Regions from separate parts of the Thalassolituus oleivorans MIL-1 genome, predicted to be linked through region 1. Evidence: predicted binding sites of a transcription regulator. Region 1 holds the regulator's gene; each other region holds the start of a gene.

The links. Region 1 encodes sigma-54, which starts transcription at its own class of promoters, with help from an activator protein. Its sites were predicted from a motif close to TGGCACNNNNNTTGCTNT; they were not measured.
Region 2: TOL_RS19385 (pilin) is a predicted target of sigma-54. The motif match lies at 1,031-1,048, and genes of this name have one in related genera.
Region 3: TOL_RS04235 (circularly permuted type 2 ATP-grasp protein) is a predicted target of sigma-54. The motif match lies at 1,630-1,647, and genes of this name have one in related genera.
Region 4: TOL_RS17240 (TorF family putative porin) is a predicted target of sigma-54. The motif match lies at 1,558-1,575, and genes of this name have one in related genera.

The regions. Positions count from the first base shown of each region.
Region 1 covers NC_020888.1:3,254,198-3,257,356, forward strand. The annotation lists gene lptA (lipopolysaccharide transport periplasmic protein LptA) at 1-162, shown strand, start outside; gene lptB (LPS export ABC transporter ATP-binding protein) at 143-868, shown strand; gene TOL_RS14955 (RNA polymerase factor sigma-54) at 1,003-2,508, shown strand; gene hpf (ribosome hibernation-promoting factor, HPF/YfiA family) at 2,548-2,850, shown strand; gene ptsN (PTS IIA-like nitrogen regulatory protein PtsN) at 2,855-3,159, shown strand, end outside.
Region 2 covers NC_020888.1:730,313-733,471, reverse strand. The annotation lists gene nadC (carboxylating nicotinate-nucleotide diphosphorylase) at 28-879, shown strand; gene TOL_RS19385 (pilin) at 1,159-1,653, shown strand; gene pilB (type IV-A pilus assembly ATPase PilB) at 1,891-3,159, shown strand, end outside.
Region 3 covers NC_020888.1:931,660-934,818, forward strand. The annotation lists gene TOL_RS04230 (alpha-E domain-containing protein) at 1-171, opposite strand, end outside; gene TOL_RS04235 (circularly permuted type 2 ATP-grasp protein) at 165-1,598, opposite strand; gene hemH (ferrochelatase) at 1,860-2,855, shown strand; gene TOL_RS04245 (crotonase/enoyl-CoA hydratase family protein) at 3,022-3,159, shown strand, end outside.
Region 4 covers NC_020888.1:3,745,385-3,748,543, reverse strand. The annotation lists gene urtD (urea ABC transporter ATP-binding protein UrtD) at 1-378, shown strand, start outside; gene urtE (urea ABC transporter ATP-binding subunit UrtE) at 406-1,104, shown strand; gene TOL_RS17245 (accessory factor UbiK family protein) at 1,101-1,346, opposite strand; gene TOL_RS17240 (TorF family putative porin) at 1,655-2,383, shown strand; gene glnK (P-II family nitrogen regulator) at 2,458-2,796, shown strand; gene TOL_RS17230 (ammonium transporter) at 2,844-3,159, shown strand, end outside.

The sequences.
Region 1 (3,159 bases):
GGCGAGCATATCGTCTACGACATGGACAAAGAAACCGTCAAAGCCGACGGCGGCACACGCAACGACAGCCAAGCTACGCCAGACAGCGGCTCTTCTGGCGATCGTCGTATTAAAGTTATTATCCAACCGCAACAGGCCACTGATGAAAACGCTGAAAGCTGAACACCTAGCGAAAAGTTACAACGGCCGTGAAGTGGTAAAAGATGTATCCATGTCGGTACACAGCGGTCAAATTGTTGGTTTGCTTGGCCCTAACGGGGCAGGCAAAACGACCTGTTTTTATATGATCGTTAATCTTGTGCAAGCCGACAAAGGACGTATCAAGATCGACGACGAAGACCTGAGCCACCTGCCTATGCATGGGCGCGCGCAACGAGGAATCGGTTACTTACCCCAAGAAGCCTCGATTTTTCGTAAGCTCAGCGTGGCCGACAATATCCTCGCAATTTTAGAAACGCGTAAGGATCTAAATCGCAAACAACGATTAGAGCGCCTTGAAGGATTGCTCGATGAGTTCCACATTCAGCACATCCGCGCAAGCTTAGGCATGTCGTTATCAGGAGGCGAACGTCGACGCGTAGAGATAGCTCGCGCATTAGCTGCAGAGCCATCTTTCATCCTACTGGATGAGCCATTCGCAGGGGTTGACCCCATTTCCGTATCCGACATCATGGATATTATTCGGCAGCTGAAAAACCGCGGCATCGGCGTACTGATCACCGACCACAATGTGCGTGAGACCCTCGCCATCTGTGAAAAAGCCTATATTGTCGGTGGGGGCCATATCATTGCGGAAGGCACCGCAGAAGAAGTTTTAGCGAACGAACAAGTGCGAAAAGTTTACTTGGGTAACGATTTCCGCCTTTGATTCTAGCCCCCTCATCAGGCTATGATCGAATCAATCGGGTTTCGTGCTTGCAAGATAGATTCCATAAGCACAGGCTTAGCCTATAATGCATAAACACTATTTTTCTGCCGTAGATAGGTAATCGTTAAGTTTCCATGAAAGCGTCTCTCCAGTTAAAGATGGGTCAGCAACTGACCATGACCCCTCAGTTGCAACAAGCCATCCGCCTACTCCAGCTGTCCACCTTGGACTTACAGCAGGAGATTCAGGAGGCGCTCGACTCCAATCCGATGTTAGAAACGGATGAGTACGACGATCCGAATCCTGAGGTAGAAGCACACCGTGGTGAAAAAACTGAACAAGAACAAAACGAAATAGATCACGAAGCCCGAGAGCGTTCTGAAGACAATCACACGCTCGATGAACAATGGTCTGACGATAAAATTCCAGAAGATCTACCCAACGACAGCGAATGGGAAGATACCTACCAAACCACTGCCAGCGTTTCCTCCAGCAGTGGTAGTAGTGGCGCAATAAACGACGATTTCGATTACGACTCTCGTCATGCCACCACCGATAGCCTACAAGACCATCTTTTGTGGCAGCTTAATCTCACTCCGATGAGTGATACCGATCGCGAAATCGCCTTAATGCTGATTGATGGCACCGACGACGATGGCTACTTACACACCACTGTCGACGATATTCTCACCAGCCTTGATCCAGCATTAGAAGTTGAAGAAGACGAAATCATGGCAGTGCTGCATCGTCTGCAGCAATTTGATCCTGCCGGTGTGTTCTGTGTCGACTTGCGTGAATGCCTGTTACTACAATTGCAGCAGCTACCAGAAGCAACGCCTTGGTTAGCAGAAGCCAAACTCGTGATTCGTGAACACATCGAGTTACTCGGCAGTCGTGATTATCCAACGCTGATGCGTAAAGCAAAATTAAAAGAAGAAGCGCTCAAAGATGTGCTGCGCTTAATTAAAGAACTCAATCCAAAACCGGGCTCAGGCATCTCTCCTGATCAATCTGAATATGTCATTCCCGATGTTTTAGTGCGTAATATTCGTGACGAATGGCGAGTCGAACTCAACCCCGAAATCGCACCGCGTCTGCGCGTCAATGCCGATTATGCGTCCTTAGTTCGCCGTTCCGATAACAGCACCGACAACGCTTTCCTCAAAGACCACCTGCAAGAAGCTCGCTGGTTCATTAAAAGCTTACAAAGCCGCAATGAAACCCTACTCAAGGTGGCAACTAAGATCGTCGAATATCAGATCGAGTTCTTCGAAGAAGGCGAAGAAAAAATGAAACCACTGGTTCTGCACGACATTGCCGAAGCCGTGGGCATGCATGAATCGACAATTTCTCGTGTTACCACGCAGAAATTTATGCACACCCCTCGTGGTATTTTTGAGCTGAAATATTTCTTCTCAAGCCACGTCAGTACCGATAGCGGTGGTGAATGTTCATCTACCGCAATTCGTGCCATGATCAAAAAACTAATTTCTGAAGAAAATGCCCGTAAGCCATTAAGCGACAATAAAATCGCGGCATTACTAGGCGACAAAGGCATCCAGGTCGCGCGCCGTACCGTTGCTAAGTACCGCGAGGCCATGATGATTCCGCCCTCTAACGAGCGCAAACAGCTTATCTGACGATCAACAACGAGCCAGTAGACAAAAAGGAGACTGGGCATGCAAATCAATATCAGTGGTCACCACGTAGATGTAACCGAAGCAATGCAGGGATACGTTGAGGAAAAGATGTCAAAGCTGACACGTCACTTTGACAACATCACTACCGGACAGGTTACTCTGACCGTTGAAAAGGGCCGCCAAGTAGCGGAAGCAACCATTCACGTTACAGGTACAGATATCCATGCCAAGTCAGAGCATGATGATATGTATGCTGCCATTGACTTAATGACTGACAAGCTCGATCGACAAGTGTTAAAACACAAAGAAAAAACAGTCGCGCGGCTACACGGACAAGGCTAACTCCATGACACTTCGCATTGACGATATCCTCTCACCAACACACACCTTGGTGGACGCAGAGGTATCCAGCAAAAAAAAGTTGCTGGAATTCCTAGCAGGATTGGTCGCTGAATCCATCAGCGATAGCTCAGCGGATGAAATCTATGAGCGACTACTCGGACGCGAACGTCTGGGTAGTACCGGCATAGGGGAAGGCATTGCCATTCCCCATTGTCGGTTGCCTCAGTGTGAACAGGCCTTTGGCGTGCTATTACGCCTTGCCGAGCCAATCGACTTCGACGCCATTGACGGCAAACCAGTAGATTTGGT
Region 2 (3,159 bases), 1.4 Mb from region 1:
AACACCTTTTCGCCTGACGAGATATTCATGGATCTAAGCCAACACACCCAAGATATTCGCACCTCGGTTACCCGCGCCATCGAAGAAGATGTAGGCAGTGGCGATATCACCGCGCAATTAATTCCCGCAGAAAATATGGCACATGCACGTATCATCTCGCGAGAGCGCGCGGTCGTTGCAGGGCAAGCTTGGGTTAATGAGGTATTTCGTCAGGTTGACCCTGCGGTAAGCGTTATCTGGCGTGTCAGCGATGGCCAATGGGTACGCCCCAACCAAGTGCTATTTGAACTCAAAGGTTCTGCCCGCTCGCTGCTAACGGGTGAACGTTGCGCCCTCAATTTTTTACAAAGCCTATCGGGCACGGCGACCCTTTGCCGTCACTATGCTTCACTCGTAGAAGGTACCGGCGTGCGCTTGTTGGATACACGTAAAACCCTACCGGGTTTGCGCATTGCGCAAAAATACGCAGTGACCGTTGGCGGCTGTTATAACCACCGGGTTGGTTTGTACGATGCCTTCCTCATCAAAGAAAACCACATCATGGCCGCTGGCGGCATTAATAATGCCGTTGCCCAAGCACACCAAATAGCGCCAGGCAAACCGGTGGAAGTCGAAGTGGAAACCATGCAACAGCTTGATCAAGCCATTGATGCTGGTGCTGATATCATCATGCTCGACAACTTCAATACCGATACCATGCGAGAAGCGGTTGAGCATACCCGTAACAAAACCCAAGGCCGCGTAAAACTCGAAGCGTCTGGTGGAATTAACACCACGACATTGCGTAGCTATGCCGAAACCGGTGTGGATTTTATTTCCATTGGTGCACTGACTAAAGATTGTAAGGCCGTAGATTTGTCGATGAGGTTGATTGGTTAAAAACCCAGCGGAATAACGCATTCTGTATATAATCTGACCAATTTTGTCAGCATGTGCCCAAGCAATGATCAGAGTTGCCAAAAGAATTAAAAACCCCCTATAAAAATGTGATGCATGCCCGCAAACAGGGCTTGCAGCGTGCCTTTAAGCTTGGCACACTCTTCGCACAGTCATTAAAGAATGACCTGATTAGCCAGACGAACCGAAAGCCCTCCCGGCGATCAAACAGAACGGCCGATCAATCAATAAAAAATCTCAAATGAGAGTGGAGAGTTTCCTATGAAATTACAAAAAGGTTTTACCCTGATTGAATTGATGATCGTGATCGCGATTATCGGTATTTTGGCTTCTGTTGCGATTCCGCAGTATAAAACGTACACAACTCGTGCTAAGACCTCACCAGAGTTAGTTGGTGGCGTTCGTCCACTCCAACTTGCACTAGCAGAATATGCAGCAAGTGAACTGGCCTTACCTACAGCAGCTACTCAACTGGTACAATGGCAAACAGGTGAAGTAAACAACTGTTTGGGTCTAGTTAAAGATGTTACATACGCTTATACATCGGCAACAGCAGGTGTTATTACAGCGACCACATACACCACTGCGGAGAAACCTGCGACAGAATGCACCGGTGCCGGCCCAGCAGATAACGTAGAACTATCTAACAAGACATTGATAGTCAACGTGACTGCAAATGCAAATGGAGCGGTATTCTTTGCCGTGGACGCCGCAAGTACAGTTCCAGCGAAATACATTCCTAAAATCGGCGGCTAATATCGCTTAGGTTAGGAAGACCAAATAACCCCGCCTCTGTAAAGATGCGGGGTTATTTTTTGCCTATGATTTGACTCTATTTACAGCACGATTTGAAATAGAGGCCAGAATTGTCGGTTAGGTCTCACCCCTTGCCGATAATTTTTGAGTACAATCATGCTCTAGTCTGTATTATCAGCAGACTGCTATAAAACCTAATTTTTATAACCGAACTTAGCCCCGTATGGAGTGTTTTACATGGCGTTATTGACCGGCCTCCCTCGTCGTCTCGTTGAGCAACAACTTCTCAACCAAGCGCAAGCCGAAGAAATACTCGCCAGTTGTAAAAAAGAAAAACAAAGTTTTGTCACACTGGCCGTTGCCAAAAAGTTAGTAAAAGCGAAAGAGCTTGCGGTGTTAGCGTCCGAAGAATTCGGCTTACCGCTATTAGACCTAGCAGCATTTGACGGCGAATTGATGCCAAAAGAACTGGTCAGCTCGGAACTCATCGACAAGCACCGTGTGCTACCACTATTTGTTCGCGGTAACCGATTATTTGTAGCGCAAAGCGATCCATCGCAAATGATCGCTATCGACGAAATCAAGTTCAATACTGGCATGACGGTAGAAGCGATACTCGTTGAAGAAGATAAACTCAGCGTTGCCGTTGATCGTTTTCTATCCGCCAACGACAATACCTTGGGCGATCTCGATAGCGCGCTCGACGACATTGATTTAGATGACCCGAACGCCCGAGACAAAGAGGATGAACAAAATAGCAACGCCGGAGGCGATGACGCTCCTATCGTTCGCTTTGTAAATAAAATTTTATTAGACGCAATTAAATCCGGAGCATCCGATGTTCACTTTGAGCCCTACGAAAAACGCTACCGTGTACGGTATCGTACCGATGGTATTCTATTAGAGGTCTCCAGCCCTCCAGTGAATTTGGCTGGTAAAATTGCGGCACGCCTAAAAGTTATGTCGCAAATGGATATTTCTGAGCGTCGTCTTCCTCAAGATGGTCGTATCAAGATGAAGCTTTCAAAAACGAAAGCCATCGACTTCCGCGTCAATACTTTACCCACGTTATGGGGCGAAAAAATCGTACTACGTATCCTTGATCCGTCTTCAGCTAAACTAGGGATTGATGCTTTAGGCTATGAGCCAGAGCAAAAAGATTTGTACTTAAGTGCCTTGGCGAAACCACAAGGTATGATCTTAGTGACCGGACCTACCGGTTCTGGCAAGACGGTTTCGCTCTATACAGGCCTGAATATTTTAAACGTGGAAGGCACCAATATTTCCACGGCAGAAGATCCCGTTGAAATTAACTTGGAAGGTATCAACCAAGTTAACGTGAATGCTCGTGTCGGTCTCGACTTTGCTGCCGCGCTGCGATCCTTCTTACGCCAAGATCCTGATGTGGTCATGGTGGGTGAGATTCGCGATTTGGAAACTGCTCAAATTGCGATTAAAGCCGCACAAACAGGTCACTTAGTGCTGTCTACTCTACACACCAATAGT
Region 3 (3,159 bases), 1.6 Mb from region 1:
GTCTTCATAGGTCGATGATATTTTTAGCGGCGCTATTAGTTCTTGTTCGGCAATTTCTTTGTTTGGCATCATAGAAACGGTGAAGCTAACGTCGAGCATGCGCACCGTATTTTCCGCACGTTCTAAATAACGTGATAACCAGTAAAGTTCGCTCGCAGTCCGGCTCAACATAATTCATCCTCCAGAATCCAAGTGTCTTTGGTGCCTCCGCCTTGGGAGGAGTTAACAACGAGTGAGCCTTTTGTTAATGCCACTCGAGTTAAACCACCGGGGACTAGATGAGTTTCTTTTCCGGTAAGAAGGAAAGGACGTAGATCGATATGCCGAGGTGCAATTCCTTCATCAACAAATGTAGGACAGGACGACAAGGATAAAGTTGGTTGAGAAATATAATTGGCCGGATTGTTTTTCAGTTGTACACGAAATGCTTCGATTTCTTGCTTTGTTGCCTTCGGACCAATCAACATGCCATAGCCGCCAGCGCCATGTACTTCTTTTACGACGAGTTTATCTAAATTATCGAGCGTATATTTTAGATCATCGGCTTTGCGGCATTGGTAGGTTGGTACATTGTTTAGAATGGGTTCTTCACTGAGATAAAAGCGAATCATATCGGGAACAAATGGGTAGATAGATTTATCGTCAGCAACGCCGGTGCCGATAGCGTTCGTTAGAACGATATTACCGGCACGATAAACAGATGTTAGCCCAGGCACGCCGAGCATAGACCCAGCATTAAAGGTTAGCGGATCCAAAAATGCATCGTCTAAACGTCGATAAATCACGTCAACACGCTGCGGACCAAGCGTGGTGCGCATGTATACGAAGCCATTTTTCACGAAAAGGTCTTGGCCTTCGACTAACTCAACGCCCATTTGCTGCGCTAAAAAAGCATGCTCAAAATACGCGCTGTTGTATCTGCCGGGCGTTAGAACTACGACGCAAGGATTATCGACTGCTGAACTTTCGCGCAGTGTTTTGAGTAATAATGCGGGGTAGTGTGATACGGGCGCTATGGCGTGACGACTGAATAACTCGGGAAATAATCGCATCATCATTTTGCGATTTTCCATCATATAAGAAACACCCGATGGCGTTCTTAGATTGTCTTCTAATACAAAATAGTCGCCAGCATCATTGCGAATTAAATCGACACCTGTGATATGCGCATAGATATTGCCAGGTAAATTCAAACCTTGCATACAGGGCTGGAACTGATCGTTAGCAAATACTTGTTCTGCGGGAATAATGCCTGCGCGAATAATATTTTGATCGTGATAAATATCGTATAAAAACGCATTGAGTGCGGCGACGCGCTGACGCATTCCGCGTTCTAACATCGACCACTCGGATGCTGGAATAATGCGAGGCACTGAATCGAAGGGGATTAGGCGTTCGGTTCCCGCATCTTCACCGTAGACGTTAAAAGTGATACCTACACGATGGAAGAGTAAATCGGCTTCTTGTTTTTTTTGTTGTAATTGTTCGGGCGTTATATCGCTCAACCAATCTGCAAAGGCTTGATAGTGGGCGCGACAATTACCGTCACTGGAAAACATTTCATCGTAGAGGTTTGGGGCAGAATATTGTTGGTGCATGATAGTGTCTGCATGATCTCGTTAGTTAGGTTTTGCAATGCATATGCCACTATTCGAATTGGCTAGAACTCTATCGATATTTAAAGATTTACTAAGGTTATTGAGCCAGAGCTGTGCAGTGAAGTTATTTTAGTGCGAGGCGCGACCTAAAAAAGGGCGAGGTGAGCCGAAAGGATTCAAGATGACCTGATCAACAGGTTCGGATAAACTTAGACAAGACTGATACAAAAGCTATTTTTTGCAGAGCAGGAGGAAACGTCCGTGAAAAAGCCCCCTTTTGGTGTGTTGCTGGTCAATCTTGGAACGCCAACAGCGCCAACCCCCAAGGCTGTTAGAGAATACTTAGCGGAGTTTTTGGGTGATCGTCGTGTGGTCGACGCACCGCGTTGGTTATGGTGGTTAGTTTTGCACGGCGTTATTCTGCGTATTCGTCCTCGTCGTGTTGCCAAGGCCTATGCCAGTGTCTGGCGTGAAGACGGCTCCCCCTTGATGTGTATCTCGAAGGATCAGCAAAAAGCGCTGGCTAAGCATTTGAGTAACGAATACGGACAGGACATTCCAGTGGCGCTAGCCATGACTTATGGTGAGCCCACTATGGAGCAAGCAGGGCAGCAATTGCGTCAAGCCGGTGCGGAACGCTTAGTTATTTTGCCCTTGTACCCACAGAACTCATCGTCAACAACGGCGGCAGTACATGATCGTTATGCCAATGCGTTGGGGCCTTGCCCTCACATTCCGGCTTCGCGTTGGATTACTGACTACCATGTATACCCTCTATACATTCAAGCCTTAGCGAATTCAGTGCGTGAGTATTGGCAAGCGCATGGTCGTGGTGATCGGTTGATGATGTCCTTTCACGGTATTCCTGAGCGTTATGAAAAGAAGGGGGATCCTTATCCGCGCCAGTGTCGCGCGACGGCAGCAGCGCTTGCAGAAGAACTGGGTTTGCAAGACGGTGAGTGGATATGCAGTTTCCAATCTCGGTTTGGCCGTGAAGAGTGGGTGAAACCTTATACCGATCACACCTTGATTGCTTGGGGTAAAGAAGGTGTTGGGCGTGTTGATGTGATTAGCCCAGCGTTTGCGGCCGACTGCTTAGAAACTCTAGAGGAATTAGAGGTCGAAAACCGTGAAACCTTCATCCACGCCGGTGGTAAAGATTATCACTACATTCCTTGTTTAAACGATCGTCCTGACCATATCGCCATGATGGCTGCCTTGGTAAACGAAAACGCCGCAGGCTGGACGTCAAACTAACGCTTGCAAGATAGCCGCGTGAATCATTGCGGGGCTATCTTCTCTCTTAATCTCTCTATTTGAGCTGATTGAGCATCAAATCGTCTGTTTTGGTCATAGCACCCGTTCTATGCGTGTGAAATTATGATCCCCTATTTTTATCAATGATAATCAGCAGGCCCAATTTATGACTTCAGCCAGCGCTCAGCCGTCACGCATTGAATGCGAGATTCGTGGACACATAGCTTATGTGTATCTAAATCGTCCCGATAAGCTTAACGGCCTAGATATGGCGATGTTTCATGACATGGTCGCAACTGCAAAA
Region 4 (3,159 bases), 490 kb from region 1:
GGTGCGCAAAAAGAAAAGCTAGATGAAATTCTCGAACTGGTGAATTTATCCGATCGCACTCATCATTTGGCGGGTGATTTATCTCATGGTCAAAAGCAATGGCTGGAAATTGGCATGCTATTGGGTCAAGAGCCGCAGTTGCTTTTAATTGATGAACCCGCTGCCGGGATGACCGATGAAGAAACCATGAAAACAGCGGAATTGTTTAAAACATTAGCGAAAAAGCATTCGCTCATGGTAGTAGAACACGACATGGATTTTATCGAAGCGCTGGATTGCAAAGTCACTGTGCTACACGAAGGGCACGTCCTCGCGGAAGGCAGTTTGGCCACGGTAAAAGCAAATCCACAAGTTATTGAGGTGTACTTAGGCCGTTAAGGCCTCAGGCACTCTAGCGAGGATATTATGTTAGAAGTATCAAACGTAAATGTGTCATATGGTGCTAGCCAAGCACTTTATGATGTCTCGATGAGCGCAGAAGTTGGTAAAGTGACCTGCGTTCTAGGACGAAATGGTGTTGGTAAAACAACGTTAATGAAGGCTCTTTCCGGGCACTTGACGCCATTTTCTGGGGATATTACTTGGCTGCAATCGTCGATAAAAAACATGGCACCTTATGATCGTGCTCGTCATGGGATTGCTTATGTTCCACAAGGACGCGATATTTTCCCGCAGCTAACGGTAGAAGAGAATCTCTATACGGCATTCTCGGCGTTACCTAAATCTCTGCGTTCTATAGATCCAGAAATCTATTCGCTATTTCCAGTTTTGCAGCAAATGCTGCATCGCCGTGGTGGTGATTTATCCGGCGGGCAGCAACAGCAGCTTGCGATTGCAAGAGCACTGTTACTTAGACCTAAATTATTGATTCTTGATGAGCCAACAGAGGGGATCCAGCCTTCGATTATTAAGGATATTCAGCGCGTGATTGAATTGTTACGAGATCGCGGTGAAATGGCGATTGTCTTGGTCGAGCAATATTTAGATTTTGCTACGGAATTGGCCGATGAATTTATTATTCTTGAGCGCGGTAGAGTCGTGGCTTCAGGCACGGGAGAGGAGCTCGCGCACTCAAAAGAAGCACGCGAGTTACTCGCAATTTAATCGCCGTTATTTCTTTCGGCTTCTAATGCGGTTACCCGAGTTTCCAGTTCTGTGAGCTGGACTTGGGTACGACGTAGCACATCTGTTTGGATATCAAACTCTTCACGGCTTACCAAATTTGCACTGGTTAGTAGGCTTTGCAACTGTGCTTGCAGGGCTAACTTAATATCGCCGGATAGGCCAGCCAGTGGCCCTTGTTGTAAGAGTTGTTCGATACGATTTTTGATGGATTCTGGGCTCATCCGTTCTTCCTATTTTTAATTCGCGTAAATGGTATCACGGCTACAATCTGCTAGCTTTCTTAGTTAATGCAATAAAGTGGTGCATGCTGGAGAGTGGTCGTGCTTTATCGTGGTGCCCTTCTATGAGGCTTGCGTCATTTTGGTGTCCTGAATCGTGACTAAATCCCGCGATTTTCTTTTAAGTTGCTGATTATAAAGGGATTTCTAAAGTTGGCACAGCGTCTGCTGTAGGACTATCACAGAAATAAAACAGTGCGCTAAGCACACACCATAAAATTGTTTGAACAACGAATGAAGGAAAAAGAACTATGAAAAAGTTAACTAAAGCTATCGCTCTTGCTGGTGTTATGACTGCTGGTATGACAGCTGCTACTTCTACCTTTGCTGAAGAAGTTGAAGTTTCAGCTTCTGCTACCGTTGCTAGCATGTACTTGTGGCGCGGCCAAAATCTAGGTAACGGCGCTGCAGCTGTTTCTGGTGATCTAACAGCTTCTATCGCTGGCGCATACGCTGGTGTTTGGACGTCAAGCGGTGATTCGGCTGCTGGAAACGAGTATGACTTGTACATCGGTTATGGCGGCGAAGTAGAAGATTTTTCTTATGACTTGTCTGTATGGACTTACTCTTACCCTGGCGACGACGCTGCTAATGGAAGGGGTAATACTTTTAACTTGACTGACGCGATCTTGTCTTTAGGTTACATGGGTGCGTCATTTTCCTACTACATGCCTTTAGCCGGTGATGAAGACTATAGCTACATTACTTTAGGGTACTCCGCTGGTGCTTTCGGCGCCACTTTAGGCATGGCTAGTGGAGTTGCTAACGTTGGCGAAACAACTGAGACGGTTTATAGCGACTCAGACTATATGCACTTAGATTTGTCTTATGCTTATAACGATAATTTGACGTTTACTGTGAGCAAAGTGATTTCTCAGAGCTTGAAAGCTGATGATGCAGCTACAAGTGAAGAAGACGAAAACTATGTTGATGAAGACGTGAAAGTTGTTGTGTCTTACAGCCTGCCTATCAGCATGTAAAAAGCATACAATGGTCCGTGCCCCCGCACGGGCCATTTCTGAAACTAGTAAGTGTTAATTAAAAGGGGTTTTCTATGAAACTCATTACTGCTGTGGTTAAACCGTTTAAGTTGGACGATGTGCGTGAAGCACTGTCTGAGATCGGTGTTCAAGGCATCACAGTGACTGAAGTGAAAGGCTTTGGCCGTCAAAAAGGTCACACTGAGCTTTATCGTGGTGCTGAATACGTGGTGGATTTTCTACCTAAAGTGAAAATTGATGTGGCGGTTGCTGAAGACTTAGTTGAAAAAGTCATTGAAGCAATCACCAAAGCAGCCAACACCGGCAAGATCGGCGACGGCAAAATTTTCGTTACATCCCTGGAACAAGTCATTCGTATCCGCACCGGTGAAACCGGCGCAGACGCTATCTGATTTAGTCCACTTCAAAAGAATTAGAGGCCTGATGCGGGGGGCTTATAATGGAAAATAACGTATACGAACTTCAATACGCCATGGACACCTTTTATTTTCTGGTGTGCGGTGCGTTAGTAATGTGGATGGCGGCTGGTTTCGCCATGCTCGAAGCGGGCCTAGTGCGCGCAAAAAACACGACTGAAATTCTTACCAAAAACGTCGCCTTGTATGCAATTTCTTGCACCATGTACATGGTGTGTGGTTATGCAATCATGTATGGCGGTGGTTACTTCTTAAGCGGTATCACTGAAGTTGATGCAGCATCTGTTCTGGCTGACTTTGCTGGACGTGAAGATGGTTTCCAAGGTGGATCTATCTACT